One region of the Psychrobacillus sp. FSL K6-4046 genome, then DNA from elsewhere that is predicted to be linked to it. Evidence: a T-box and tRNA genes for the amino acid it is inferred to sense, from the RefSeq annotation. Region 1 holds a T-box; the other holds one or more tRNA genes.
The links. A T-box is a leader RNA that pairs with one kind of tRNA and senses whether it is charged. The one in region 1 lies ahead of trpS (tryptophan--tRNA ligase), so its partner is inferred to be a tRNA-Trp.

Region 1 (15,389 bases):
AAGGTACTTCAGAATTTTCTCAAAAGGTTGAGCATGAGGGAGATGCAATTGATGGCGGAATTTTAAAGGTTGCATTAGGAACAGATACTCCTTTTGAAGGGATCTTCTCTCTGGTATTATATCAAAATGGTGTAGATGCAGATATTTTAGATTACGCTAGTAATTCCATTTTCTCTGTAGATGGTGACTTTTTAATTGATGACAGAGGTATTGCTACACTTGAAGCAGACCCTAATACAAACAAAGCAACAATTAAAATCCGTGAAGGTGTAAAATGGTCAGATGGCGAGCCTTTGAAAATTGAAGATGTTATGCTTCCATATTTAATCATTGGACACCCAGACTATCAAGGTATTCGTTATGACGGAGATTTTAAAAATATCATTGGTGCAGAAGAGTATAATGCAGGAACTGCTGATACAATTTCTGGATTAAAAAAGGTTGACGAAACTACATTAGAAATTTCCTTTAAAAAATTATCTCCAGCAATTTATTCAGGTGGAGATGGTCTATGGAGTTCTGCTGAACCAAGTCATATTTTAAAAGATATTCCAGTAGGACAATTGTTAGAATCTGACCCAGTTCGTAAAAACCCATTATCTTTAGGTGCATTTAAATTTGAAAAAATTATTCCTGGTGAATCTGTTCAATTTGTAAAAAATGAACATTACTTTAAAGGAGAGCCTAAGTTGGATGGCGTACTTTTAAAAGTAGTACCTTCTAGCTCAATCTCTAAAGCGTTAGAAACTGGTGAATATCATATGACAGCTGGATCATTACCAGCAACGAAGTATGCGGAAGTAAAAGACTTTAAAAATGCTTCTGTACTTGTTCAACCAGAGTTATCTTATTCCTACCTTGGATTTAAATTAGGTAAGTTTGACACTAAAACTAAATTAAGTACAATGGATCCAAATGCTAAAATGGCTAATCTAAACTTACGTATGGCAATGGGATATGCTTTAGATGTAGAGTCTGTAAATGAAGCATATTACGATAATTTACGAACTCGTGCAACTGGTTTAATACCACCAGCATTTGCTTCTTTCTATGATGACACTTTAGAGGGCTTAAAGTATGATCCAGCAAAAGCAGAACAATTATTAGACGAAGCTGGTTATAAAGATATCGATGGAGACGGATTCCGTGAAACTCCAGAAGGCGAAAAATTAGAGATTAATTATGCAGGTATGTCAGGAGACGTTACAGCTGAAGAAATGGCTGCATATTGGATTCAAAACTGGAGAGACGTTGGTCTAAAGGTTGTATTAACATCTGGTCGTTTAATCGAAATGAACTCTTTCTATGATAAAGTAGAAGCAGATGACCCTGAAATTGATATTTACATGGGAGCTTGGGGAACAGGTACAAACCCATCACCACTAGGCTTATATGGAAAAGACTCAGCATTTAACTATAGCCGCTTTACTTCACCTGAATTAGATGAATTATTAGCAGCTATCGATTCACCGGATGCATTTGACTCTGCAAAACGTGCGCAAGCATTCCGTGATTTCCAAGTATACATGTCAGAGCAAGTTCCAGTAATTCCTACTCAATTCCGTAGCGCAATTTATGTAGTTAACAAGGCAGTGAAAAACTATGATGTAACTTATGGTACTGACTTTGGATTACATGAACTTCAACTAGTATCAGAAGAGCCATTAAAATAATCTTCAAAAAAACCGTTCCTAGACGAAAGTTTAGGAACGGTTTTTCATATGTTTTATGAAGGACGTGATAATAATGAGACTACTAATTTTTCTAATAAGCTACGGAATAGCAATTATCAGCTGCTCCCATTTAGTACTATATTTAAATTTCCTGTCTTTAGGATATTCATGGAAATCAGTGCTGATGTATATGCTAAACTCAAAAGATTTTATTATCTTCTGTCTATCCATTTTAGGATTAACGATTAGCGTCTTCTACCGAGACCCATTGCGGCTTCCATCTTAACAAGCGTTTCATTTGCTAATTGGTTAGCTTTTTCTGCACCGCGATCTAGAATGGAATCTAGTTCTGATGAGTTTAATAATTCCTCGTATCTCTGTTGAATAGGTGCTAGATGATTAATAATAGCTTCTGCAACAGATGCTTTAAAATCTCCATAACCTTTTCCTTCATATTTAGCTACTAATTCTGGAATAGGTGTACCCGTCAAAGCAGATTCTATTGTTAATAGATTAGAGACACCTGGTTTGTTTTCAGTATCAAATGCTACGATTCCTTCTGAATCAGTAACAGAGCTTTTGATTTTCTTTTCTATTTGCTTTGGCGTATCTAAAATACGAATAGTTGCTTTTTGATTAGGGTCTGACTTACTCATTTTTTTCGTTGGATCCTGCAGGGATTTGATACGTGCGCCGTGCTTAGGAAGCTGGATTTCAGGCATAGTTAATACATTACCGTATCTTTTATTGAAACGTTCTGCCAAGTCACGAGTTAGTTCTATATGTTGTTTTTGATCATCGCCAACAGGTACGATGTTTGTTTGGTAAAGAAGTATATCAGCGGCCATAAGTGGTGGGTAAGTCAATAATCCAGCAGTCACAGCATCTTTCCCATCTGATTTATCTTTGAACTGCGTCATTCTTTCCAGTTCTCCAATGTGAGAAATACATTGCATCATCCATCCTGCTTTTGCATGGGCTGGAACCTCTGACTGGACAAACAAAATCGACTTCTCTGGATCTATTCCTACCGCTAGATATAAGGCTGCCAACGAACGAATATGATTTTGAAGTTCTTGGGGGTCTTGAGCTACAGTAATAGCATGCTGATCTACGATGCAAAAAATACAATCGTTATCATTTTGTAGGTCTATAAACTGTCTAAATGCGCCGATATAATTTCCCAAAGTAATTGTACCGGTAGGCTGGACGCCCGAAAAAAGTGTTTTCATAAAATTTTCCTCCTTAGAATATAAAAAAACATCATGCATCCCTAAAAAAGGGACGAATGATGTAATATCCGTGGTACCACCCAGCTTGCTAAAATAAATAGCCACTCTTCTTCATAACGCGAAGGAAACGGTATAAGCTACTTGACCTTTCACTTATACTGCTCAGAAGCCCATTCCATTTATCGTATGATCTGCTTGCAGCATCCGCAGACTCTCTAAACACACTCTATAAATGTACTTTCTTCATCAAAGCTCTTTATTTAGTTTTGATTATTATATATAGAAGAAACTCAAAAATCAAGGGACAAATTTATCCATAATAAAAAAGTAACGCTATACATGTACAAGCTAAAATTGATAACCCTAAAGCAAATAGTGGTTTAGGGGAGAAAGAAAAAACTTCGGAAGGAAGTCGCATATTCACAATCTCATCTTTTAAATGTTTTCTAGTGAAAAATTTCCTTGAGCCAGACGCATAAAGATCAAAAAATCCTCCTGATACAACATATGTAACTAGACCAATAAATGTGACAAGTCCTCCTATATAGAAGGAAACATTAGTATATGCTTCCAGATCGATACGTTTAGTCGTTAATAACATCACTAAAATTATAATAATCTGAGCACTAAAAAAATAGATAAGCTTCTTTTTCATAATTCACCTCTAATAAATTAAATTATAGAAGATTTGTTTGAAATAATCAAAACTAATAAAAAAATATGGCTATGTTAAAGGGAAGGGTTGATTTATGAAGGAAAGAAATCTATAAATTAGAAAGTAGAATTGATTTTCGCACCAGCCAGACGCTTTCCTCGGGGTGAGCGATAAGCCATCACCCATCGCTTACGCGCGTGGTTGTGATGTCTGATCTGTCTCACTCATCCCGTAGGAGTCGCCGTCTGGCGCTCCAATCAATAAATGGGAACAGCTTCATGCATAGATAAGTGCTTATTAATTTACTCACATAAATAAAGTCGAAAAACTGTACCCAATCCGAATTTCATAATCTATTTAATCTTAATAGTCGTTTGAATATTCTTTTAATAATGGTTTACAGTAACTATAAAAAAGAATCGTTAGTCAAAATCAACCAATAACTTTAACAAAGCTAAAAAAATAAAAGATAATTAACAAAATAGTTAAGAATCTTCCTAATTCGTTAGGACAATGTAATGATTTTGTTACATGATTGTAAAAATATTTAAAAAAAGGTATGTACAACTCTCTTATAAAATGTATAATAATAAATGTAATGAATTTTTCTGAATATTAGGGAGGTTATTTTTGTGAAGAATAGTAAATTAGTATGGCTTCTTAGCCTACTGTTAGTTGTAGGTCTATTCCTAGCTGCATGTGGCGGCGACGATGAGGCTAAAGAAACACCAGCTAACGAACCAGCAACTGAAACAGATGGAGAAAAAGAAGACGATGGTGCTGAAGAAGCAACATTAGACGAAGAGCAAGTATTAAACTTAATCATGGGTTCTGAAATTCCAACTCTTGATTCTGCTTTAGTAACTGACTCAGTAGGTTTCGATCTACTAAACAACGTAAATGAAGGTCTTTACCGTTTGAATCAAGAAAATGTAGCTGTACCAGCAATTTCTGATGGAGAGCCAACAGTTTCTGAAGATGGATTAGTTTATACGTTCAAATTACGTGACGCTAATTGGTCTGATGGTACACCAGTTACTGCAAATGACTTTGAATTCGCTTGGAAACGTGCTATGAACCCAGATACTGCTTCTGAATACGGTCCATACATGATGGAAGGCGTAATCGCAAATGCATCTAAAATTGTAGCTGGAGAAGTTGAGTATACTGAATTAGGTGTTAAAGCTCTAGATGAGAAAACATTAGAAGTTACTCTTGAAAAACCAGTTCCTTACTTCTTATCATTAATGTCATTTGGTACATTCTTACCACAAAAAGAAGAATTCGTTACAACTCAAGGTGAAAATTACTCTAAAAACTCTGAAGCACTTTTATACAACGGACCATTCGCTTTACAAGATTGGGATGGAACAGGCTTAAGCTGGAAACTAGTTAAAAATGATCAATATTGGGATAAAGATACTGTGAAACTTACTGAAATTAACTATGATGTAGTTAAAGAAGTAGCTACAGCGGTTAACCTTTACACTAATGGTGAAAAAGACCGTACTGGTCTATCTGGTGAGTATGCAATGCAATATGCTAATGATCCAGAACTAGTAACAGAAATGGAAACATCAGTATTCTATTTCAAATACAATCAAGAACGTAATGGAGAACCTACTCCACTTGCTAACGTAAATATTCGTGAAGCAGTTTCAAAAGCTATCAACAAAGAAGATTTAGTTAACGTAGTTTTAGCTAATGGTTCTGTACCTGCTCATTACCTAGTACCACAAGGATTCACTTTTGACGAAGATGCTAATGATTTCCGCGAAGTTAATGGAGATATGTCTACATTTAACGTAGAAGAAGCAAAAGCAGCTTGGGACAAAGGCTTAAAAGAACTAGGAGTTACTGAGCTTACTCTAGAAATTCTTGGCGGAGACTCTGATCTTTCTAAGAAGATGGATGAGTATTTCAAAAATCAATTAGAAACAAACTTACCAGGTTTAACTGTTACTCTTAAAGAAGTACCATTTGCAGTGCGCTTAGATCTTGATACAAACCAAGACTATGACATTCAAGTTGCTGGATGGGGACCAGATTACCAAGATCCTTACACATTCATGAGCTTATGGTTAACTGATGGTGGTAACAACCAAATGTCTTATTCTAACCCGAAATATGATGAGTTAGTAACTTCTGCTAACAATGAATTAGCATTAGATACAGAAGCTCGTTGGAAAGCACTTGCTGATGCTGAAAAACTTCTAATTGCTGAAGACTATGCTATTGGACCAATTTACCAACGTGGTCTTATGCAACTTCAAAAACCATATGTTAAAGGTATCGTTGCTCACCCATTCGGTGGAGACTATAGCTACAAATGGGCATATATCGAAGGTAAAAACTAAGATAGTTTAAAGTTTTAAAAATCTCATAAAATGAGAGTATATGTATTCCTTTCGGAACATATACTCTCTTTTTAAATGAGTCGAAATATACGCAATATTTTTACTATAAAATATGATTTTGACAAATTACTATTTTTTTTGTTTAATATATAGATTAGTAAAATTATAATTTATTAAATAATTTAGGAGGTGCAAAGATGGCGAAATATATTTTGCGTCGTGTTTTTTATATGTTTATCACGCTTTTCCTGATTGCGACAGCTACATTCTTCTTAATGAAGACGCTACCAGGATCCCCTATAAGCTCTGCTTCAAAACTATCCCCGTCTCAACTTGAAATAGTGGAAGCGAAATATGGATTAAATGATCCAGTTCCCGTCCAGTATGTAAATTACATGCTTAACTTAGTTCAAGGTGATTTAGGTAACTCGTTTCAGTTCAAAAATGCTGAAGTTACTGATTTGATTTTAAGTCGTATTGGACCATCGTTCCAAATTGGTTCCCAAGGTCTTATTGCCGGAGTACTAGTAGGTATTCTTTTAGGAATGATTGCTGCATTAAAACAAAATACATTTTGGGACTATGGAAGTACCATCATAGCCATTATTGGTATATCTATACCATCGTTCGTGTTTGCTACAGTATTACAATATTGGTTAGGTGTAAAGTGGGGAATTCTACCGGTAGCTTTATGGAAAGATGGATGGGCCTCAAGTATTATGCCTTCCATTGCATTAGCACTGGGACCACTGGCTACTGCAGCTCGTTTTATAAGAACCGAGATGGTAGAAGTTTTAAGCTCTGATTATATAACATTAGCAAAGTCTAAAGGAGCCAATGGTACTGAAATAGCATTTAAACACGCTTTGCGAAATGCTTTGATTCCGTTAGTGACTGTACTTGGTCCGATGGCAGCAGGATTATTAACTGGGTCATTAGTAATTGAACAAATCTTTGCTATCCCAGGAATCGGAGAACAATTTGTAAAATCTATTAACGTAAATGACTATTCTATTATTATGGGTACTACGATTTTCTTCTCTGTATTCTTAATTGTTGTAATATTCATTATAGATTTACTTTATGGAATCATTGATCCACGTATTCGTTTGTCAGGAGGTAAAAACTAATGAGTCAAGACTTGAAAAAATTACCTGCTGATTCATTTGATAGAATCCATGTAGATAGCAGTCAAGCGGAGAGAATTTCTAAACCGAGCGTAAGCTTTTGGAAAGATGCTTGGTATCGCATAAGAAAAAATAAAGCTGCTATAGTCAGTGTTTTTATACTAGTATTTATTATTCTTATGTCATTGATTGGTCCATACATTGGCCCTCATGATGCAGAAACACAAACAATTACACATGCTAACTTGCCACCAAAAGTTCCAGGAATCGAAAAGCTTGGAATTATGGATGGATATGGAAACTTGGCAGGTAAAGAAGTCAATTTATATGAATTAAAAAATGTAGATACTTATTATTGGTTTGGAACAGATGGTCTAGGTCGTGATATGTTTGCTCGAGTATGGGAAGGAACTCAGGTATCTCTTTTCATCGCATTCATGGCTGCCTTAATAGACATGGTTATTGGAGTGGCCTATGGAGGTATCTCGGGTTACTACGGTGGACGTGTAGATGATGTTATGCAACGTATAGTAGAGATTCTAATTGGTATTCCAAATCTAGTAATTGTTATTCTCATGATTATGTTTATGGATCCTGGTATCACGGCAATTATTATTGCCATTACGATAACTGGATGGATAGGTATGTCTCGCGTTGTTCGAGCTCAGGTTTTGAAATATAAAAACCAAGAATTTGTTTTAGCTTCTCGTACGTTAGGTGCTTCAAATAACAGAATCATAACAAAACATATTCTACCAAACGTTTTAAGTATTATTGTTATTAACACGATGTTTACTATTCCTGGTGCGATTTTCTTCGAAGCTTTCTTAAGCTTTATCGGGTTAGGATTACAACCGCCTGCAGCTTCTTTAGGTACACTAATTAATGATGGAGTTAAATTACTAAAATTCCAGCCACATATTTTAGTATTCCCAGCTGTAATTATAAGCTTACTAATGCTGTCCTTTAACCTTCTTGGTGATGGTTTAAGAGATGCGCTAGATCCAAAGATGAAAGACTAAAGGAGGAAAGCAAGGATGGATAAAATATTGGAAGTTAAAGATCTAGAGCTTTCCTTCCATACTTTTGCAGGTGAAGTTAAAGCTATTCGTGGTGTTAACTTCGATCTTTTAAAAGGTGAAACACTTGCAATCGTAGGGGAGTCTGGTTCTGGTAAGTCAGTTACAACTAAGGCGATTATGCGTTTATTACCGGAATCAAGCTCTGAATTTAAAAATGGACAGATTCTTTTTAATGGTAAAGATTTAACAAAGCTTACGGATAGAGAAATGCAAAAGATTCGCGGAAAAGATATCTCTATGATTTTCCAAGATCCAATGACTTCTTTAAACCCAACAATGACAATAGGTAAACAAATTATGGAGCCTATTTTAAAGCATCGTAAAGTAAGTAAGGTAGAGGCAAGAAAAATAGCGGTGGATTTATTGCGTCTAGTTGGTATGCCAAAGCCGGAAGCTCGTATAAAACAATATCCTCATCAATTCTCTGGTGGACAACGTCAACGTATTGTTATAGCTATTGCCCTAGCTTGTAATCCACAGATTCTGATTGCGGATGAACCAACAACGGCATTGGATGTAACAATTCAAGCGCAAATTTTAGAATTAATGAAAGATTTACAAAAGAAAATTGATACATCCATCATCTTTATTACGCATGATTTAGGAGTAGTTGCTAATGTTGCGGACAGAGTAGCTGTAATGTACGGTGGTAAGATTGTGGAAACAGGCACGGTAGATGAAATATTCTATAACCCTCAGCACCCATATACATGGGGCTTGTTAAGCTCTATGCCGTCATTAGATACTGCTGAAGAAAAACTCTATGCAATTCCAGGAACACCACCCGATTTGTTAAGCCCTCCTAAAGGAGACGCTTTTGCACTTCGTAGTGACTATGCAATGAAAATAGATTTGGAGCAATCTCCTCCATTCTTTAAGGTTAGTGATACGCATTACGCTGCTACATGGTTATTGCACCCTGACGCACCAAAAGTAGAGCCACCTGCGTCGATTGTTGAACGTATGAAAAATTTCCCTGGAAGTCGTTACTACGAAGGGAGTACTAACTAATGGCTGAAAAATTACTAGAAATTAAAAATTTAAAGCAATATTTTAACGAAGGTAAAGAAAATGAAGTTCGTGCAGTAGACGACATTAGCTTTGACATCTATAAAGGTGAAACTTTGGGTTTAGTAGGTGAATCCGGATGTGGTAAGTCTACAACTGGACGAACTATTATTCGACTTTATGATGCTACTGACGGAAAAGTTATTTATGATGGTGTAAACGTACATGATAAAAAATCGAAAAAAGATTTGAAAATCTTTAACCGTAAAATGCAAATGATCTTCCAAGATCCTTACGCATCTTTAAATCCGCGTATGAAAGTTTTGGATATCATAGCGGAAGGTTTAGATATTCATGGCTTAGTTAAAAATCAGACTGAACGTAAGGCGCGAGTAATTGAATTGCTGGAAACAGTGGGTCTTAATAAAGAGCATGCTGAACGTTATCCTCATGAATTCTCTGGTGGTCAGCGTCAACGTCTAGGTATAGCTAGAGCGTTAGCTGTAGATCCAGAATTCATTATTGCGGATGAACCAATATCAGCTTTAGATGTATCTATCCAAGCCCAAGTAGTTAACTTATTAAAAGAATTGCAGGAAGAAAAGGGTTTAACATATCTTTTCATCGCGCATGACCTTTCCATGGTTAAATACATTTCAGATAGAATAGGTGTAATGTATTTCGGTAAGTTAGTAGAGCTTGCACCTGCCGAAGAATTATACTCAAATCCATTACATCCATATACGCAGTCTCTATTATCTGCTATCCCGCTTCCAGATCCTAACTATGAGCGTACTCGTGTACGTAAGTCTTATGATCCTTCTTCGCACAAATATACGGATGGGGAAGAAATTGCAATGCGTGAAGTTACACCGGGTCACTTTGTATTTTGTTCTGAAAAGGAATTTAAAGAACTAAAAGCTATATCCCAATCACGTATTTAATAAACCATTAAAAGTAGGCTAATCGAAGAAATTCGAATTAGCCTACTTTTTTTGTCAGGACATATTTTCAAAGTTAAAGCTAAAAATAAGTTATACAAATTTCTTTGATTATGGAGTAAGGGTGAAAAGAAATAATGATATAGCTGAACATTTAGATTAATTATAATTTTTATTGTAATATTAGACGTATGTACTCTTTTCATCGTACGATATAGTTGTTAGAATGTTAGACGTAAAGAAAGGGAGACGGTTATGAAACAAAAATTATTAACAGTAATTTCTGGTATTATGCTAGGTGTTTTAATGATGACACCATTCGAAGCTTCAGCTGAAACAAAAGCTTTCTCGAAGGATTTTACATCGAAGGAATTTGGCTTCAATTCAATAGAGGAAACGTTAGTATCCTCTTCTAAGCTATTTGTCTATGACTCCGGACTTACTTTTAACTATCCTGATGCGGTAAGAGGAGTGTACGTAACGGGTCACTCAGCAGGCGGTTCAAGGTTTAATCAATTAGTAGAGCTAATGGATAATACTGAGTTAAACGCTATGGTCATCGATATTAAAGATGATTTTGGGAACCTAACTTATAAGCCTAAAGAGGATTCACCTTTGTTCAAGTATGAAATTGGAAAACCATACATAAAAGATCTTAGAGGAATTCTGGAAGTGATGGAGAAAAAAGAGATTTATCCGATTGCCCGCGTTGTTGTTTTTAAAGACACAGAACTAGCGGAAAGAAAGCCAGAATTATCATTTGTTGAAAATGGTTCCGTTTGGAAGAATGGAAGAGGCGAAGCTTTTGTTAATCCATTTATGCAAGAAGTATGGGATTACAATGTAGAAGTTGCAATTGAAGCAGCGAAAATGGGCTTTAAGGAAGTACAGTTTGACTATGTACGCTTTCCAGAAGGATTTGAAAAAAGAGACACTACATTAGCATATGGTAAGGGAAAATATGAGGCATCTGAGTTGGATTCAACCCAGCGTAGAGTTTCAGCAGTAACTGACTTTGTTGCTTATGCTAGAGAAAAACTAAAACCATATGGTGTACAAGTGTCTGTTGATATATTTGGATATTCCGCAACACTACCAGAAGCTCCAGGTATCGGACAAAATTTCTCGAAGATATCGGAAAACGTAGATGTCATTTCATCCATGATTTATCCAAGTCATTGGACATCTTATTTTGGAATTGCGAAACCGGATTTAGAACCATATCGTCTTGTCCAAGAATACGCTAAGGTTGAGAATGCCAAGCTAGGAGAGCTAAAAAATCCTCCAGTATCCAGACCTTGGTTACAAGATTTTACTGCTTCTTATTTAGGTAAAGGGAATTACTTAGTATATGGTAAGGCTGAGGTAGAGGCTCAAATAAAGGCATTAAACGAAGCCGGTATTAACGAATTCTTATTATGGAATGCCGGAAATAAATATACACCAGGTGTAGATTATACACCAGTTAACTAATGTGACAAGTGTCTAGGATTAAAAGCTCCCCAGATTTTACGAAAGTAAAATTTAGGGAGCTTTTTTACTATCTGCTATTTTGATAGGATACTTCCATACAGTTGCTTAAAGTGACTACAAGGGGGAAATTAAAACTATAGATGTACGTGATATCCAATCCAACTGACTATCCGATCATTTTACTTAAAAAATGAGCAAACGCGCCTTAATTACAACATAAAATGAAACTTTTTTTCATGAAAAACGTACTATATAGTGTAACAGTTGTTTTCATTAAAGAACTGCTAATTGAGAATGAATATTTTTTAGAAAACATGGTTTAAATGCTTTTAAAAAAGGGTATCATTGTATTAAAGAAACATTATTATTCTAAAAATGTATCAGGTTGTTCATTATATGTACAAATTGTAAATACTCTTTATAAGTGAGAAAATTTCTGGAAAAATGTATTTTAAATACTTATTAATTAGTGTATACTATAAAAGTGCTAAACTACATTAAATTAATTATAATCTACTTTATATAACACAAGTAACAATCGAGAGGAAGTGTTTTTTAATATGATGGTTACATTATTTACTTCTCCAAGCTGTACTTCATGTAGAAAAGCAAAAGCCTGGTTAGAAGAGCATGACATTCCTTACACAGAAAGAAATATCTTTTCGGAACCATTAAGTATCAGTGAAATTAAAGAAATACTACGTATGACCGAAGACGGTACAGACGAAATAATATCTACTCGTTCAAAAATATTCCAAAAATTAAACGTTGATGTGGAGAGCCTACCACTTCAAAGGTTATATGAATTAATTCAAGAATATCCAGGTTTACTTCGTAGACCTATCATATTAGACGAAAAACGTTTACAAGTTGGATATAATGAAGATGAAATTCGAAGATTTTTACCTAGAAAAGTTCGTGCGTATCAATTACTAGAAGCGCAAAGACTTGTGAATTAGTTCAGGATTAAGCTGATGATTTTCAAAGAAATTTTGAAAATCATCAGCTTTTCTTTATTAGTTTTTCTTGCCTCATGTTATAATTTTTAAAAACATAAAAAGTTGTATTAATATTTTTAAAAGTGAAGCTGGAATCCTTTTCTTTTTTTATTAAACAACATACAATAGTAATAGACACTACAATAATGAGGCGGAAGAAGCGAAAGGAGATGTGTTAAATGGATATCGAGCGCATCAATGACAACACTTTCAAAGTATACATTTCATACATCGACATTGAAGAAAGAGGCTTCAGCCGAGATGAAATATGGTTTAATAAAGATAAGAGCGAGCAGCTTTTTTGGGAAATGATGGATGAGGTTCATGATGATGATCATTTTGAAGAGTTAGATGGTCCCTTATGGATTCAAGTTCATGCGATGGAAAAAGGTTTAGAAGTGATTGTCACTCGAACGGAAATGGCAAAAGATGAACGATCAGACGATAGCTTAAGTGCAGAGGATTTATCAAACAAGATATTTAAAAGTGCTGTCTCCAATTCCATGGGGCCACATGAGTTTGATGATTTTTCAAATTATATGGATGACTTAGATGAAATACCCGCAGAATATACTTTTATATTCGAAAATTTTGAAGATGTTATTGGATTGTCCAAAAAACTAGATGATTTAGATCTTGACACTTCTTTATATCATTATAATGAAAAATATTACTTACACGTAATTTTTGATATGGATATGGTGGAGTTAGAAGTTATTTTAAATACGTTGAGTGTTATTTCAGAGTTTGGGCAAAGCACAAAAACAACAATTCACATAATACAAGAGTATGGCAAAGAAATTATAGCAGCCAATGTGATGGAAGAATTAAATAAACATTTTTAAAACCTTCTGAAAAGAAGGTTTTTTTGTTTTAAAAATTTGGCTATGTTAAAGTGTAGGGTTGATTTATAATCCAAAGAAATCTTAGATCAGAGAGTAGAATTGATTTCCGCCCCAGCCGGACGCTTTCCGTGGGGTGAGCGATAAGCCATAACCCGTCGCTAACGCGCGCGGTTGTGATGTCTTATCTGTCTCACTCATCCCACTGGAGTCGCCGTCTGTCGCTCCAATCAATAAATGGGAACAGCTTTAGCATTGATAATGAACTAATAAATTTACTCGCATAAACAAAGCTAAAAAACTGTCACCAACCCCATTTTCGTCATCTATTTATGTTCTTAATAGCCATTTGAAAGTTCAATTGTTTATGTTTACAGTCACTATAAAAAAAGAATTGTTAGTCAAAATCAACTAGTAACTTTAACGAAGCTAAAAATTTTAACCTCATACCATTATGATTTTGATTATTGCGTTTTATTTCTTTTATTTGTATATTAAGAATGGAGGTGATTATCATATTAACAGCCCTAACAAAGGACGGCGAAATCTTCATACCAGCTCATTATTCAAGAGACAGTTTAAAAATGATGAGACAAAATGTCTATAATTGTGCTGAATGTAAAGAAACGCTTATTTTAAAAGTCGGCAACATCAAAATTCCTCATTTTGCTCATCAACATAATACCGTTTGTGCACAGTCATTTTCAGAAGGGGAAAGTGAAGATCATCTGAGAGGGAAAATTCAACTGTACGATTTTTTGCAAAGTAAAAAAGTACCTTGTAATTTGGAACCATTTATTTTAGATATTAAGCAAAGGCCGGATATTTTAATCTTTACAGACAATATAAAGGTTGCACTGGAGTATCAGTGTAGTAAAATACCCACTAGCATCATACGAAAGCGTAATAAAGGCTATATGCAGGTCCATATCAAACCACTTTGGGTTTTAAAAACCCCTAACCCACTGGATTTTCCCCTTCAGCAAATTGGTTCCATGAAGATTTCTGCTTTTCAAACAGAACTTTTATATCATAGTATGAATGGTAAAGTTCTAATCACGTACTGTCCTCAAACCAAATCCTTTTCCTATATTTCTAATCTCCTTTATCTATATTCCAATCATTTTATCGTAAAAATTAATAGGCTTCCCATTACTATGCAAACATGGCCCTTAGCTATGGTTAAAACAATTACTGAGCACGAGTTTCAGACTTATTTAAAACTCTACCAAGATAAGAGAATGAAACGTTTAAAAAATTTATATCTATATAACCGTAAAGGTATTCAATCTTCCTTTTTACAGGTGTGCTATAAGTGGAGAATAAATCCTATAAATCTTCCTTTATTTATTGGGGTACCGTCTTGTGGGGCTGATGCGTTTGATGAGCATGCCTGTGAATGGCAGCTGCAGTGGATCGATTTTTTACTAGGCAATAGTCTGATGTTAGACACGATTACCGACCAACACTATCGCTATTTCTTACTGGTTCATCGTTGGAAGGATCCCAATCGATTAGTAATGCGGATAAAGGCTTTAAAAGCGTATGTAGCGATTCTCTTGGAATGCTTAGATATACCGGAACAACTTCACCTAGAGAGTACATGCAACTATACCAAAATGCATAAATTACTTTATAACCAATTCCTTGCAAAAGGAGCTGAAAATTGAGAAAATAGAATTGGTTCGTAGTTCGAAACAATAGGAGGAGAGAGTATTTTGACAGCAGATACAAAAAATAAAATCTTAACAAGAAGTGAAGTAGATGAACGTCTTACTTGGAAGTTGGAGGATATATTTTCTACTGAAGCGGATTGGGAAAAAGAATTTAAGGAAGTAGCGGAGTTAGCTAAAAAAGCCTCTTCTTATCAAGGAACAATAAGTTCTGGACCAGAAGCATTATTAGAAGTTTTAACATATCGTGACGAGCTAACTAGCCGATTACGTAAGCTATATACTTATGCTCATATGCGTAATGATCAAGACACTTCAAATAGTAAAT
Region 2 (15,389 bases), 240 kb from region 1:
CAAGCAGATATAGTAGTATCTATTCTGCCAAGTACGGAGGAAACAAGAGGGCTGCTGACATATAAGCATTTTCAGTCTATGAAAGAGAGTGCTATCTTTATGAATTATGGACGTGGAGATCTAGTGAAAGAACTGGACCTATTAAAGGCACTAGAAAACAAATGCATTGCTTACGCAGTGTTAGATGTGTTCGAGCAGGAACCGTTAGGAAGTGACCATCCTTTTTGGCGTATGCCAAACGTGATTGTTTCCCCACACATTTCTAGTCATTCCTCACAATACGTAGTGAGAGCGCTTGAAATTTTCTCTAGAAATTTAGTGGCGTTTCTAAAACAAGAGAATGATATGGAGAATGTAATAGATGCTACACGAGGATACTAAAAAGGTATAATACTATGTTAATAGCCGAAAAATTTGACATTAAGTACAGTTCCTCTTTATAATAATTATAAACTTATCATTTAATAATGATTATAAAGAGAGGTGCATAGCGATGACGGAAGTACATTTAAGAGACGCTTTAGATACATTGAAATCAACCGGTGTACGTATAACGCCTCAACGCCATGCGATTCTGGAATTTATTATTCAATCTATGTCCCATCCCACAGCGGACGATATATATAAAGCGCTTGAAAGTAAATTTCCTAGCATGAGCGTTGCCACAGTCTATAACAACTTACGTGTGTTTAGAGAAGCTGGCCTAGTAAAGGAATTAACATATGGTGATAATTCAAGCCGTTTTGATTTTATCACAAATGATCACTACCATATGATTTGTAACTCTTGTGGTAAAATAGTTGACTTCCATTATCCAGGATTAGATGAAGTAGAGCATCTTGCCTCTCACTTGACCGGATATGATGTTAGCTCTCACCGAATGGAGATCTACGGTACGTGTCCTACTTGTAAAGAACAAGCAACTAAAGTCCAATAAAAAACCGAGCGTTTATTCGCTCGGTTTTTCTTATGGTTAAATAGGGCGGGCGTTTATGACCGCACTCAATACATAAGAAATTCGTGATAAATTTGTAAGCAAGCCTTACATATGCAATTGTCTCATTTGTTTGAAAGAAGAGAACTCATTTCTTAAGGTTTACAAAGAGGTGGGGTAGAAAAGTTTTTCTTATATTTTCCCTTTTAGTTTCTTGACTAGTATACTATGTTAATATAAAAAAGCACTTTGCCTAAAAGCAAAGTGCAGAAATTTATTTCTTTCTATTGTAGCTAACATCAAATTCTTCGCCTTCAAGAGTAGGATCTAATGTAAGTGGTTCTTTACAATACATACACATATCTACTCTACCTAAAACTTTCGTATGTTTTCCGCAATTGGGGCAGACTACTTGAACGGCTCTAGTAGATAGTAAACCTATCCAGCCATAAACAACTGTACTTCCTATAATAGAAAGTAACCCAAGTGTCATGAAAATAGTTACTAGGATTGGGTTTTCTCTGAAAAATATAGCGCCGTACATAATGATAAAGCCAAAGAAAATTAAGCCAAGCGCAAAGGAACGGATTCGATTTATTTTGTTTTTATAGGGTTTCATATTTTTACCTCCTAATTGTATATACACTATAACATATTTTTATATAAAGGAATGTCCTAAAAGTTTAAAGAGGAAATATCAAATAATTGTCGAAGAATAATACATAAGTTTAAAAAGGAGGCTTTCACATTGGAAGCATTGTTAAGACCTATTTATCAAGAAAGAGCAAGTGATTCAAATACTTTAGGCATCATATTGATAGAAAAAATAGAAGAGGTCAGTCCAATTACGGATACCTTTGACTCTATACTATTTATAATAACAAAAGATTCCTCTAATCCTGTTTTTACAAAGCATTATACGTATAGCGACAAAAAAGCTGCCCTGCATATAATTACAGAAAAACAAATACGAAAATGGTTTATAGTTGGAGCCAACCCTAAGCTAGTAGATTGGATGATCAACGGCCGAGTTGTTTTTGATAGAAATGAATATGTAGAAAACCTAAAAAGGGAACTACAAGAGTTTCCGATAAATGGTCGGAACGTAAGGATGGGAATTGAATTTGCTAAGTTAAGTAGAAGTTATATGCAAGCAAAGGTGTTCTTTGAGCAACTAAATTATCTAGATGCTTATACTCATATTGTAAACTCACTTCATCATTTAGCGAGATTAGCTATTATTGAAAAGGGAATGCACCCAGAGGTTATGGTGTGGAAGCAAGTAAAGCAATTAGATCCTTCTATATATAAATTGTACGATGAGCTAGTATCAAGTCGAGAAACATTAGAGAAGAGATTAGAACTATTATTTTTAGCTAGCGATTTTCTAATTCATTCTAGAACAAAGGATGGGGCACGTCATATAGTAGAAGTACTTTCTACTAAAGAGTATTGGACCATTCAAGAGATTCATGAACAAGAGGAATTGAAAAACTATTCTGTAGACCTAGAAGTATTTATAGAATTCTTAGTGGACAAAGGGTTAATTATAGTCGAAAAACAACCGACGAAAAGTAGCCATATCGAGCATAGATACTACAAAGTTAAAGGGTGAAAATGAGTCAACAAAAAACGTTTTAAAAAAATACTCGTTTTTTGTTGACATATGTATTAATTGTGCGGTATTATAATAAGCGTCGTCAAAAACGAATTAAAAAACAGCAGAAACTTAATAAAAAATGTTTTTTAAAAAACTTCTTGACTAGCCGGTTGAATGGTGATAAATTAGAGAAGTCGCAAAAAACGACAACGCAAAAATGAACATTGAAAACTGAACATGCAAAACGTTAAGACATACAGCATCAACAAGTTTCGGCTTGATTGACGCAAAACAATTTTTGACATCATTTAATGATGATGCCAGCAAAACAAAATGAGCTTTTAAACTAGTTCTATTTAGAGGGTTTCGAGACACGAGCAGTGCTAGGAAACGAAGGAGTGAGTGAGGGAGCGTACTAACGTACGTGACCGATTGAACGACTGAAGTTGACGACGCAATGCGACGTGTATCGGAAGCCGACTATTATGGAGAGTTTGATCCTGGCTCAGGACGAACGCTGGCGGCGTGCCTAATACATGCAAGTCGAGCGGATGATGAAGAAGCTTGCTTCTTCTGATTTAGCGGCGGACGGGTGAGTAACACGTGGGCAACCTGCCCTGTAGATTGGGATAACTCCGGGAAACCGGGGCTAATACCGAATAATCCATTACCTCACATGAGGAAATGTTAAAAGACGGTTTCGGCTGTCACTACAGGATGGGCCCGCGGCGCATTAGCTAGTTGGTGAGGTAACGGCTCACCAAGGCGACGATGCGTAGCCGACCTGAGAGGGTGATCGGCCACACTGGGACTGAGACACGGCCCAGACTCCTACGGGAGGCAGCAGTAGGGAATCTTCCACAATGGACGAAAGTCTGATGGAGCAACGCCGCGTGAGTGAAGAAGGTTTTCGGATCGTAAAACTCTGTTGTGAGGGAAGAACAAGTACGAGAGTAACTGCTCGTACCTTGACGGTACCTCATTAGAAAGCCACGGCTAACTACGTGCCAGCAGCCGCGGTAATACGTAGGTGGCAAGCGTTGTCCGGAATTATTGGGCGTAAAGCGCGCGCAGGCGGTCCTTTAAGTCTGATGTGAAAGCCCACGGCTCAACCGTGGAGGGTCATTGGAAACTGGGGGACTTGAGTACAGAAGAGGAAAGCGGAATTCCAAGTGTAGCGGTGAAATGCGTAGAGATTTGGAGGAACACCAGTGGCGAAGGCGGCTTTCTGGTCTGTAACTGACGCTGAGGCGCGAAAGCGTGGGGAGCAAACAGGATTAGATACCCTGGTAGTCCACGCCGTAAACGATGAGTGCTAAGTGTTAGGGGGTTTCCGCCCCTTAGTGCTGCAGCTAACGCATTAAGCACTCCGCCTGGGGAGTACGGTCGCAAGACTGAAACTCAAAGGAATTGACGGGGGCCCGCACAAGCGGTGGAGCATGTGGTTTAATTCGAAGCAACGCGAAGAACCTTACCAGGTCTTGACATCCCGCTGACCGGCCTAGAGATAGGCTTTTCCCTTCGGGGACAGCGGTGACAGGTGGTGCATGGTTGTCGTCAGCTCGTGTCGTGAGATGTTGGGTTAAGTCCCGCAACGAGCGCAACCCTTGATCTTAGTTGCCAGCATTCAGTTGGGCACTCTAAGGTGACTGCCGGTGATAAACCGGAGGAAGGTGGGGATGACGTCAAATCATCATGCCCCTTATGACCTGGGCTACACACGTGCTACAATGGACGGTACAGAGGGTCGCAACCCCGCGAGGGTGAGCAAATCCCATAAAACCGTTCTCAGTTCGGATTGTAGGCTGCAACTCGCCTACATGAAGCCGGAATCGCTAGTAATCGTGGATCAGCATGCCACGGTGAATACGTTCCCGGGCCTTGTACACACCGCCCGTCACACCACGAGAGTTTGTAACACCCGAAGTCGGTGGGGTAACCCTTTTGGGAGCCAGCCGCCGAAGGTGGGACAGATGATTGGGGTGAAGTCGTAACAAGGTAGCCGTATCGGAAGGTGCGGCTGGATCACCTCCTTTCTAAGGATATATTCGGAATACAGATTTTTATCTGTATCTTAACGTTTTGCAGTTCAGTTTTGAATGTTCATGTATATTAATACTTTTAATAGATATGGAAATTCAAAGAGGGCCTATAGCTCAGCTGGTTAGAGCGCACGCCTGATAAGCGTGAGGTCGATGGTTCGAGTCCATTTAGGCCCACCATACCTTTTTAATTTCGGGGCCTTAGCTCAGCTGGGAGAGCGCCTGCCTTGCACGCAGGAGGTCAGCGGTTCGATCCCGCTAGGCTCCACCATTAAAATGTAATTGTTCTTTGAAAACTGGATAAAATGACATCGAAAAAGAAACAAACGCAAGATATTCAAATTGTGATCACTTACGTGATTGCAAGTGTAGTACTTTTAACTTTTAGGTTAAGTTAATAAGGGCGCACGGTGGATGCCTTGGCACTAGGAGTCGATGAAGGACGGCACTAACACCGATATGCTTCGGGGAGCTGTAAGTGAGCTTCGATCCGAAGATTTCCGAATGGGGAAACCCACTGCCCGTAATGGGGCAGTACATTTGCGTGAATACATAGCGCATCTGAGACACACCCAGGGAACTGAAACATCTAAGTACCTGGAGGAAGAGAAAGAAAATTCGATTCCCTGAGTAGCGGCGAGCGAAACGGGAAGAGCCCAAACCAAGAGGCTTGCCTCTTGGGGTTGTAGGACACTCTATACGGAGTTACAAAAGAATGAGCTAGACGAAGCGATCTGGAAAGGTCCGCAGGATAGGGTAAAAGCCCCGTAGTCAAAAGTTCATTCCCTCCAGAGTGTATCCTGAGTACGGCGGAACACGTGAAATTCCGTCGGAATCCGGGAGGACCATCTCCCAAGGCTAAATACTACCTAGTGACCGATAGTGAACCAGTACCGTGAGGGAAAGGTGAAAAGCACCCCGGAAGGGGAGTGAAATAGACCCTGAAACCGTGTGCCTACAAATAGTCAAAGCCCGTTAACGGGTGATGGCGTGCCTTTTGTAGAATGAACCGGCGAGTTACGATTACATGCGAGGTTAAGTTGAGAAGACGGAGCCGCAGCGAAAGCGAGTCTGAATAGGGCGAATGAGTATGTGGTCGTAGACCCGAAACCAGGTGATCTACCCATGTCCAGGATGAAGGTGAGGTAACACTTACTGGAGGTCCGAACCCACGCACGTTGAAAAGTGCGGGGATGAGGTGTGGGTAGCGGAGAAATTCCAATCGAACCTGGAGATAGCTGGTTCTCTCCGAAATAGCTTTAGGGCTAGCCTCAAACGTTAGAATCTTGGAGGTAGAGCACTGTTTGGACTAGGGGCCCATCCCGGGTTACCGAATTCAGACAAACTCCGAATGCCAATGATTTATGTTTGGGAGTCAGACTGCGAGTGATAAGATCCGTAGTCAAGAGGGAAACAGCCCAGACCACCAGCTAAGGTCCCAAAGTATTTGTTAAGTGGAAAAGGATGTGGCGTTGCTTAGACAACCAGGATGTTGGCTTAGAAGCAGCCATCATTTAAAGAGTGCGTAATAGCTCACTGGTCGAGTGACGCTGCGCCGAAAATGTATCGGGGCTAAACAAATCACCGAAGCTGTGGATTGATACCTTTGGTATCAGTGGTAGGAGAGCGTTCTAAGGGCGTTGAAGTCAGACCGGAAGGACTGGTGGAGCGCTTAGAAGTGAGAATGCCGGTATGAGTAGCGAAAGATGGGTGAGAATCCCATCCACCGTATGACTAAGGTTTCCTGAGGAAGGCTCGTCCGCTCAGGGTTAGTCGGGACCTAAGTCGAGGCCGATAGGCGTAGACGATGGACAACAGGTTGATATTCCTGTACCACCACCCCACCGTTTGAGTGATGGGGGGACGCAGTAGGATAGGGTAAGCGTGCTGTTGGTTATGCACGTCCAAGCAGTGAGGTGTGAGTGTAGGCAAATCCGCACTCTGTAACATTGAGCTGTGATGGCAAGGACGTATGTCCGGAGTTCCTGATTTCACACTGCCAAGAAAAGCCTCTAACGAGGTGGGAGGTGCCCGTACCGCAAACCGACACAGGTAGTCGAGGAGAGAATCCTAAGGTGAGCGAGAGAACTCTCGTTAAGGAACTCGGCAAAATGACCCCGTAACTTCGGGAGAAGGGGTGCTCTTTTGGGTGAATAGCCTAGAAGAGCCGCAGTGAATAGGCCCAGGCGACTGTTTAGCAAAAACACAGGTCTCTGCAAAACCGTAAGGTGAAGTATAGGGGCTGACGCCTGCCCGGTGCTGGAAGGTTAAGAGGAGTGCTTAGCGCAAGCGAAGGTGCGAATTGAAGCCCCAGTAAACGGCGGCCGTAACTATAACGGTCCTAAGGTAGCGAAATTCCTTGTCGGGTAAGTTCCGACCCGCACGAAAGGCGTAACGATCTGGGCACTGTCTCAACGAGAGACTCGGTGAAATTATAGTACCTGTGAAGATGCAGGTTACCCGCGACAGGACGGAAAGACCCCGTGGAGCTTTACTGTAGCTTGATATTGAATTTTGGTGCAACTTGTACAGGATAGGTAGGAGCCTTAGAGCCCGGAGCGCCAGCTTCGGAGGAGGCGTCGGTGGGATACTACCCTGGTTGTATTGAAATTCTAACCCATACCCGTAACCCGGGTAGGAGACAGTGTCAGGCGGGCAGTTTGACTGGGGCGGTCGCCTCCTAAAGTGTAACGGAGGCGCCCAAAGGTTCCCTCAGAATGGTTGGAAATCATTCGAAGAGTGTAAAGGCAGAAGGGAGCTTGACTGCGAGACCTACAAGTCGAGCAGGGTCGAAAGACGGGCTTAGTGATCCGGTGGTTCCGCATGGAAGGGCCATCGCTCAACGGATAAAAGCTACCCCGGGGATAACAGGCTTATCTCCCCCAAGAGTCCACATCGACGGGGAGGTTTGGCACCTCGATGTCGGCTCATCGCATCCTGGGGCTGTAGTCGGTCCCAAGGGTTGGGCTGTTCGCCCATTAAAGCGGTACGCGAGCTGGGTTCAGAACGTCGTGAGACAGTTCGGTCCCTATCCGTCGTGGGCGTAGGAAATTTGAGAGGAGCTGTCCTTAGTACGAGAGGACCGGGATGGACACACCGCTGGTGTACCAGTTGTTCTGCCAAGGGCATCGCTGGGTAGCTATGTGTGGACGGGATAAGTGCTGAAAGCATCTAAGCACGAAGCCCCCCTCAAGATGAGATTTCCCATTACGCAAGTAAGTAAGATCCCTCAAAGACGATGAGGTAGATAGGTTCGGGGTGGAAGCGTGGCGACACGTGCAGCTGACGAATACTAATCGATCGAGGACTTAACCAAATTGTTTGTTTCTGAGATGTCAGTTTATTCAGTTTTGAAAGAATAATTTTTTATTAAAAAAACCCTTGTAATAATCTACATAGTTGATATAATAGAAAATGTCTTTCAGTAATTATTCAGGTCTAGTGATGATGGCGAAGAGGTCACACCCGTTCCCATACCGAACACGGAAGTTAAGCTCTTCAGCGCCGATGGTAGTTGGGGGTCTCCCCCTGCAAGAGTAGGACGTCGCTAGGCGGATATTATTCCGAAGTAGCTCAGTGGTAGAGCAATCGGCTGTTAACCGATTGGTCGTAGGTTCGAGTCCTACCTTCGGAGCCATTTCTAGGAGAGCTGTCCGAGTGGCCGAAGGAGCACGATTGGAAATCGTGTAGGCGGGTAACACTGTCTCAAGGGTTCAAATCCCTTGCTCTCCGCCAGATAGATTTCTCTTATACATAATGGCCCCTTGGTCAAGCGGTTAAGACACCGCCCTTTCACGGCGGTAACACGGGTTCGAATCCCGTAGGGGTCACCATTTATTTTTAAACCAGCATTACGGAGGATTAGCTCAGCTGGGAGAGCATCTGCCTTACAAGCAGAGGGTCGGCGGTTCGAGCCCGTCATCCTCCACCATTTTAATCACACTTAGCATTGTCGCGGGTGGAGCAAATCGCTTCACGAAGAAAGCAAAGCGTGGAAGACGTAAAACTCACTAAATGCGTAGTTGATTTAAATTTCAACACTTATATTATCGCGGGGTGGAGCAGTTCGGTAGCTCGTCGGGCTCATAACCCGAAGGTCACAGGTTCAAATCCTGTCCCCGCAACCAAATGGTCCCGTGGTGTAGCGGTTAACATGCCTGCCTGTCACGCAGGAGATCGCCGGTTCGATCCCGGTCGGGACCGCCATTTATCTTTAATGTACGTATGTGGCTCAGTAGCTCAGTCGGTAGAGCAAAGGACTGAAAATCCTTGTGTCGGCGGTTCGATTCCGTCCTGAGCCACCATTACGCCGGAATAGCTCAATTGGTAGAGCAACTGACTTGTAATCAGTAGGTTGGGGGTTCAAGTCCTCTTTCCGGCACCACTGTCTAGTGGAGGGGTAGCGAAGTGGCTAAACGCGGCGGACTGTAAATCCGCTCCTTAGGGTTCGGCGGTTCGAATCCGTCCCCCTCCACCAGTTATTAGGGGCATAGTTTAACGGTAGAATAGAGGTCTCCAAAACCTTTGATGTGGGTTCGATTCCTACTGCCCCTGCCAAATAATAAGTTAACTTTGAATAATGGCGGTTGTGGCGAAGTGGTTAACGCACCGGATTGTGATTCCGGCATTCGTGGGTTCAATTCCCATCAGTCGCCCCATATTCTATCTGGTTAGCTCTTTTTTTTATTCTGTGGCGGTCGTGGCGAAGTGGTTAACGCACCGGATTGTGATTCCGGCATTCGTGGGTTCAATTCCCATCGGTCGCCCCATTGGGGTATAGCCAAGCGGTAAGGCAACGGATTTTGATTCCGTCATGCCCTGGTTCGAATCCAGGTACCCCAGTTATTTGCGGAAGTAGTTCAGTGGTAGAACACCACCTTGCCAAGGTGGGGGTCGCGAGTTCGAACCTCGTCTTCCGCTCCAAATTAAGGCGGCATAGCCAAGTGGTAAGGCACAGGTCTGCAACACCTTTATCACCGGTTCAAATCCGGTTGCCGCCTCCAATTTTTAAAAAAGTATTTACTGCCTTCAATATGCCGGTGTGGCGGAATTGGCAGACGCGCGGGACTCAAAATCCCGTATCTTCGGATGTGTCGGTTCGACCCCGACCACCGGTATCATATTCATGACATAAAGTCATACCTATCAAGACTTCTAACTACTTTGTTAGAGGTCTTTTTTGTTGTTTCCTAAAAGGACGTAATCCCATGTATAAAGGTATTCTGAATGTCTAGATGAAGTAATAGTTAATCACTAAAAGCGTTAAGACTTCTGTTAATGAAAATAAACATTGCATTAGAAAGCTCTTAAGAATCATTCAATATCTTTTTTTCCTTTAATAATAAATATGTACATTTCTATGCTTACGTCTTAATTCATGAAATGAAAGAGTATCTATATTTTCGTTTCCTATATTAATTCCTTTTGTATATTTTTATATTCGATTGACAAGATAGTCATATCGACATTCATACAAAAACTCAAACTGGATGGACTCGTGAGACAGAGAGGAATAGATGCATGTTTTCCACGATACTAATGGGATTGACTATTTTATTTATGGTAACAACCTTGTACTATTTCTTTTCAGGTCGTAAATATAAGATGAGCTATTTTCAGTCAACTTTATTTCAAAAGCTATTTTTCGCTATGCTTGGCATTACCGTTGGATTTGCTATTCTTTATTATTTATTGGCCATGGATGGGGAGGTAATAAGAATTAGCACCGAAGAAGGGAAAGAGGGAGGAGAAAATTTCTGGGATTATCTCTATTTTAGCGGAGTCACCTTATTATCTGTTGGTTATGGAGACTTGGTACGAGGGCACTGAAAAAGTGCCTTTAAAACGTTTAGAGGTAGAGTATGAATGCAGGTTCTGTTCATCTTCTACTATTTTCTGAATCCATGTCTTTCCGTTCCGAGCGGATGCTTTCCAGGGGGCGGCCCGGCAAGCCTTCTCCCTCGCTGCGCTCAGTCCGGGTGCTCGCCGTGGCCGCTAATCCCCTAGGAGTCACCGCTCTGCACTCCAATCCAATCCACTTTTCTACCTGTTATAGAATTTTTTAAAATGTACTCAGACCGAAAAATTATTTTCTTGCTATACTAAAGAAAAGTAAATGCAGGGGTGCTCACAATGATTTCAAACCAAGAAACGCTGAACTTAAGTCCATACATGGCGTTATATGATTTAATAATTCCAAAAGACAATATGCTTCGTCAAATCAATGAACTTGTTGATTTTTCGTTTATTTTAGAAGAACTTCAATCAAAATATTGTTTGGATCATGGTCGTAAAGCGATTTCACCCATTCGTATGTTTAAGTATTTATTATTAAAAGCAATTCATGATGTGTCCGATGTGGATTTAGTGGAACGTTCAAAATATGATATGTCATTTAAATACTTCTTAGGAATGGCTCCAGAGGATGAGGTCATTGAACCAAGTTCACTTACAAAATTTCGTCGACTTCGTTTACAAGATGTAGATTTGTTAGATATGTTAATTGGGAAAACCGTTGAAATCGCACTTGAAAAAGAAATCATCAAAAGTAAAACAATCATTGTGGACGCAACGCATACGAAAGCACGTTACAATCAAAAATCGCCCAAAGAATTCTTACAAGAAAAATCAAAGAATGCCCGAAAAGCGGTCTATAAAATAGATGAATCTATGAAAGAGAAGTTTCCAGAAAAACCGACTTCTAACGAAGTGTCAGATGAAGTGACTTACTGTAAAAAAGTCATTGAAGTGATAGAGAAAGAGCCACAAATAGCGCAAGTGCCTGCCGTGAAAGAACGTTTAAATACATTAAAAGAAATCGTAGAAGACACACTATTTCATCTGAATTATTCAAGCGATACCGATGCACGTGTCGGACATAAATCAGCAGATACATCTTTCTTTGGTTATAAAACTCATATAGCGATGAGCGATGAACGAATTATTACAGCAGCGATTGTAACAACTGGTGAACAAGGTGATGGACAACATTTAATAGATTTAATTGAAAAAAGCCAACGTACAGGTATGAAAATAGAGAAGGTGCTTGGAGATACAGCATATTCTAGTAAAGACAATTTAATATATACCAAGACAAATAAGGTCCAACTCATTTCAAAATTACATCCGCTGATTACAAATGGCCACCGTAGAAAAGAAGATTTATTTGAATTTAATAAAGACGCTAATTTATATGTTTGTCCAGCGGGTCATTTAGCAAAAGGAAAAACTATAAAAAAAAGAAATACAGATGACAACCGTAACCCTCAAATCAAATATAATTTTGATGTTGAAAAATGTAAAATATGCCCTTTCAGAGTTGGGTGTTACAAAGAAGGATCGAAATCTAAAACATATTGTGTCACAATCAAATCGACAGAGCACCTTGAACAAGAGGCATTTCAGAATACCGAAGAATTTAAACAGCTTGCCAAAGAGCGATATAAAATCGAGGCAAAGAATAGTGAATTAAAGAGTGGACACGGCTACGATACAGCGATTAGCACGGGTCTTTTTGGCATGGAAATACAAGGAGCCACAACCATATTTGCGGTCAACTTGAAGCGAATCCTAAAGTTACTTAACGAATGAGAGCAAGAATAAGGCAATGAAAAAGGGTACTTTCTGTTCAGTTTGAACAAAAAGTACCCTTTTTTAATTTTCAAAAACAAAATTATTATAAAAACGTAAGTTTTTCAGTGCCCTCAACGAAGCGACGAGGAGATTGAAGCCGTGCCCCCGGAAAGCGTCCACTGTAACGGAAAACAACTACAGGTATATTTGAATAGAAGCCTCGAAAAATTACAAGGTCGTAAAATTTTCGAGGCTTTTTATTGTTGAGGAGCGTTTTGTCCTAGCCCCGTTTTTTCCCTTAAATCAATAGATGGTTCTTGCAGACTTCCTGTCCAGTGAACAAGAAGTCTCTTTGTTAGTGGAAACAGTGTCTTTTTGCCTAACTAAATGGGTAGGTTACGATATTTCACCTATTTAGATATAAAACCAAATAGTGTAAAATGTTTCATGCTTTCTCGATACATAAGAAAAGGAGAATTAATAGCATGACAGGAAACACACATATTATAGGCGGTCTTGCAGCAAGTCTTGCTATCTCACAGATGACAGATTATGACCCGGTATTGCTGGTCGTAGGGGGTGTGGCAGGTGCGATTCTACCGGATATTTGCCACGGTGGAAGTATGATAGGAAGACGCTTTCCACTCATATCCAAAATTATTAACAAGGTGTTTGGTCATAGATCCTTTACACATAGTCTATTGTTCATTCTTCTATTAGTTGCATTGATGAATTATTTTAGCTGGGACAAGTCAATTATGATGGGAGTTTCAGTTGGGGTAGCAAGTCATCTTCTTTTAGATATGGCTACGAAAAATGGGGTTAAATTATTTTTTCCAATACCTGTGACAGTTCGTTTTCCTATAACTACGAGAACTGGGGGAACAGTGGAGAGTATCGTGTTTGGTATATTATCAGTTCTTACCGTTTATTTTGGATACGGGGCTTTCACTACATATTTTTAATCGGTTATAATGGTATGAATATCCAGTAGAGGGGTGGAAGTTTGAAGAAGGTATTGGTTTTAGGTGGAACTCGTTTTTTTGGTGTTCATTTAGTGGAGGCACTTTTAAATGAAGGAATAGAAGTAACTGTCGCAACTAGAGGAAATACAGCACATGTTTTTTCTAAAAAAGTAAATCATATGGTTATAGATCGATCCAGTTTGTTGGCTGACAAAGAGAAGCTTCAATCCGAGAAATGGGATGTTGTTTTTGATCAAATCTGTTATGCCTCTAGAGATGCGTTGGACGCGGTAGAAGTGTTTAATGGACATACGAAAAAGTATGTTCTTACTTCTTCAAAGTCTGTTTATGAGGGAAAAGAGCTATCTAAAGAGGAAGATTTTATTCCAGAAAAGCATTCCATAGTCATGGGAACGAAAGAGAACTTTACCTATGCGGAAGGAAAACGCCAAGCGGAGGCTGTCTTTTTTCAGCACGCGGAGTTTCCAGTAGCCGCTGTTCGACCACCAATCGTCATTGGTGAACATGATTACACCAACCGATTGAAATATTATGTTGGGAAAATTATGAGCGGAGATGAATTTCATCTAGTAAACTCGGATGCTTATATAGATTTTATCTCGGAGGAAGAGATTGGACAGTTCCTTGCGTGGATTGGACTCTCTACATTTACCGGAGCTGTGAATGCGACCAGCAACGGTAAGATTAAGCTGAAGGATTTAGTTCAATTAATCGAAGCTGAGGCGGATAAAGAGGCGAGAATTAGTCTAAAACCCATTGAGGGAGAAGATTCTCCTTACAATCTATCAAAAACTTGGCTGATGAGTAATGAACGTGCTAAAAGCTTAGGATATTCTTTTCAAGACTTGCATGACTACTTGCCAAAACTGCTAAAAAAATTGTAAATCTATCACTCTGTCTAAAGCTATTAAGCTTGGGCAGAGTTTTTTTGTTGTTTAGGAAACTATAAAGTTCTGAAGCTCCGGTGGCTGAGGAACTGCCTTCTCGCTTTACTCCATTTGCCTGTCGGGGCAGGAATAGGCGGTTGCGCTTTTCTTGTTGTCCAGCTCCACCGCCTTGCCCCTCGGGGTCAAATGTATAAAAGCTCCGGTGGCTGAGGAGCTGCCTCCTCGCTTTTCTCCATTTGCCTGTCGGGGCAGAGATAGGCGGTTGCGCTTTTCTTGTTGTCTAGCTCCACCGCCTTGCCCCTCGGGATCAAATGGTTAAAAGCTCCGGTGGCTGAGGAGAAGCCTCCTCGCTTTTCTCCATTTGCCTGTCGGGGCAGAGATAGGCGGTTGCGCTTTTCTTGTTGTCTAGCTCCACCGCCTTGCCCCTCGGGATCAAATGGTTAAAAGCTCCGGTGGCTGAGGAGAAGCCTCCTCGCTTTTCCCCATTTGCCTGTCAGGGCAGACATAGGCGGTTGCGCTTTTCTTGTTGCATCGGTGTACAAATCTCTCTTATTCTCATAAGTTTATATGTCTTGAACATATATTGGCTTGAGCGATAAACGATAGGAGGGAGAGTAATATGAGGAATAAAAGCGGAAAGCTGATTTTATCTACATTGGTAGCTACTTCAGCAATAATTGCCGTGACTCCAGGGTCTCAGGTTGAAGCCACATCAAACTTAAACCAGTTAGTTGTGGATGCACAAAATGCAGGAAATGTATTGAAGTGGGCTATTTCGGTGGAGGGGTCGGCAGATGGGGTCACTCAGCCGTGGAAACAATTTAATAATGCGAAGCAAGCAATTGGAAAAGTGGAGGCTGCCCTTGCAAAGGCTAGCTTTTCGGAGAAATTAAAGTACGAGTCTTTATTGATAGAGCCCAAAACTCAGCTACAGCGTGCACAGGGCTATTTAGATGCTATTACAGCAAGCAGTAAAATACATGCAAAGACAAATGCGCTATCCTTAGCGGTAAAGGCAAATAATTTAGATCAAGTGGAAAAGGCTTATCATGAAATGACAGCGGAATTCCGAAAGCAGACGATTCTGTTAGACCGTGTATATGGTCAATCGACACGTGATCGAATTAGAGGAGCAGTAAAAGGCCCGGCTGAAAAGCTAATATCAGAGCTAAAAAATGATGTGACGGTTCATATGCTTGCTAAGGGTGCACAAGAGGACTTAAACAGAGGACGATACACAGAGGCTTCGGCTAAAGTATATGAGGCACAGGCAATTTTAACTGCTGAAACATTAAAGTGGGAAAAAAGCCTACAAGCAACAATTAATAATATTAACAATACATTGCCGATGAATGCAGTAGCTGTCAC

Region 2: it encodes a tRNA-Trp, which carries the amino acid that the T-box ahead of trpS (tryptophan--tRNA ligase) is inferred to sense. The anticodon was not compared.

Annotation. Positions count from the first base shown of each region.
Region 1 is NZ_CP152020.1:2,814,864-2,830,252, reverse strand. Features, by position in the region: gene MKY09_RS14000 (oligopeptide ABC transporter substrate-binding protein) at 1-1,673, shown strand, start outside; gene trpS (tryptophan--tRNA ligase) at 1,919-2,905, opposite strand; T-box leader at 2,951-3,164, opposite strand; gene MKY09_RS13990 (DUF3899 domain-containing protein) at 3,216-3,560, opposite strand; gene MKY09_RS13985 (peptide ABC transporter substrate-binding protein) at 4,193-5,917, shown strand; gene opp3b (oligopeptide ABC transporter permease) at 6,115-7,047, shown strand; gene opp3C (oligopeptide ABC transporter permease) at 7,047-8,066, shown strand; gene MKY09_RS13970 (ABC transporter ATP-binding protein) at 8,082-9,137, shown strand; gene MKY09_RS13965 (ATP-binding cassette domain-containing protein) at 9,137-10,078, shown strand; gene MKY09_RS13960 (putative glycoside hydrolase) at 10,382-11,548, shown strand; gene spxA (transcriptional regulator SpxA) at 12,112-12,507, shown strand; gene mecA (adaptor protein MecA) at 12,726-13,391, shown strand; gene MKY09_RS13945 (competence protein CoiA family protein) at 13,889-15,058, shown strand; gene pepF (oligoendopeptidase F) at 15,107-15,389, shown strand, end outside.
Region 2 is NZ_CP152020.1:3,058,678-3,074,066, reverse strand. Features, by position in the region: gene MKY09_RS15135 (D-2-hydroxyacid dehydrogenase) at 1-381, shown strand, start outside; gene perR (peroxide-responsive transcriptional repressor PerR) at 494-937, shown strand; gene MKY09_RS15125 (YgzB family protein) at 1,209-1,553, opposite strand; gene MKY09_RS15120 (nucleotidyltransferase-like protein) at 1,683-2,549, shown strand; rRNA gene MKY09_RS15115 (16S ribosomal RNA) at 3,017-4,570, shown strand; tRNA gene MKY09_RS15110 (tRNA-Ile) at 4,680-4,756, shown strand; tRNA gene MKY09_RS15105 (tRNA-Ala) at 4,772-4,847, shown strand; rRNA gene MKY09_RS15100 (23S ribosomal RNA) at 4,964-7,892, shown strand; rRNA gene rrf (5S ribosomal RNA) at 8,014-8,129, shown strand; tRNA gene MKY09_RS15090 (tRNA-Asn) at 8,139-8,213, shown strand; tRNA gene MKY09_RS15085 (tRNA-Ser) at 8,220-8,311, shown strand; tRNA gene MKY09_RS15080 (tRNA-Glu) at 8,335-8,409, shown strand; tRNA gene MKY09_RS15075 (tRNA-Val) at 8,432-8,507, shown strand; tRNA gene MKY09_RS15070 (tRNA-Met) at 8,627-8,703, shown strand; tRNA gene MKY09_RS15065 (tRNA-Asp) at 8,707-8,782, shown strand; tRNA gene MKY09_RS15060 (tRNA-Phe) at 8,805-8,880, shown strand; tRNA gene MKY09_RS15055 (tRNA-Thr) at 8,885-8,960, shown strand; tRNA gene MKY09_RS15050 (tRNA-Tyr) at 8,970-9,053, shown strand; tRNA gene MKY09_RS15045 (tRNA-Trp) at 9,060-9,133, shown strand; tRNA gene MKY09_RS15040 (tRNA-His) at 9,159-9,234, shown strand; tRNA gene MKY09_RS15035 (tRNA-His) at 9,270-9,345, shown strand; tRNA gene MKY09_RS15030 (tRNA-Gln) at 9,347-9,418, shown strand; tRNA gene MKY09_RS15025 (tRNA-Gly) at 9,425-9,499, shown strand; tRNA gene MKY09_RS15020 (tRNA-Cys) at 9,506-9,579, shown strand; tRNA gene MKY09_RS15015 (tRNA-Leu) at 9,612-9,693, shown strand; gene MKY09_RS15010 (ion channel) at 10,097-10,405, shown strand; gene MKY09_RS15005 (IS1182 family transposase) at 10,709-12,166, shown strand; gene MKY09_RS15000 (metal-dependent hydrolase) at 12,634-13,113, shown strand; gene MKY09_RS14995 (NAD-dependent epimerase/dehydratase family protein) at 13,155-14,018, shown strand; gene MKY09_RS14990 (hypothetical protein) at 14,641-15,389, shown strand, end outside.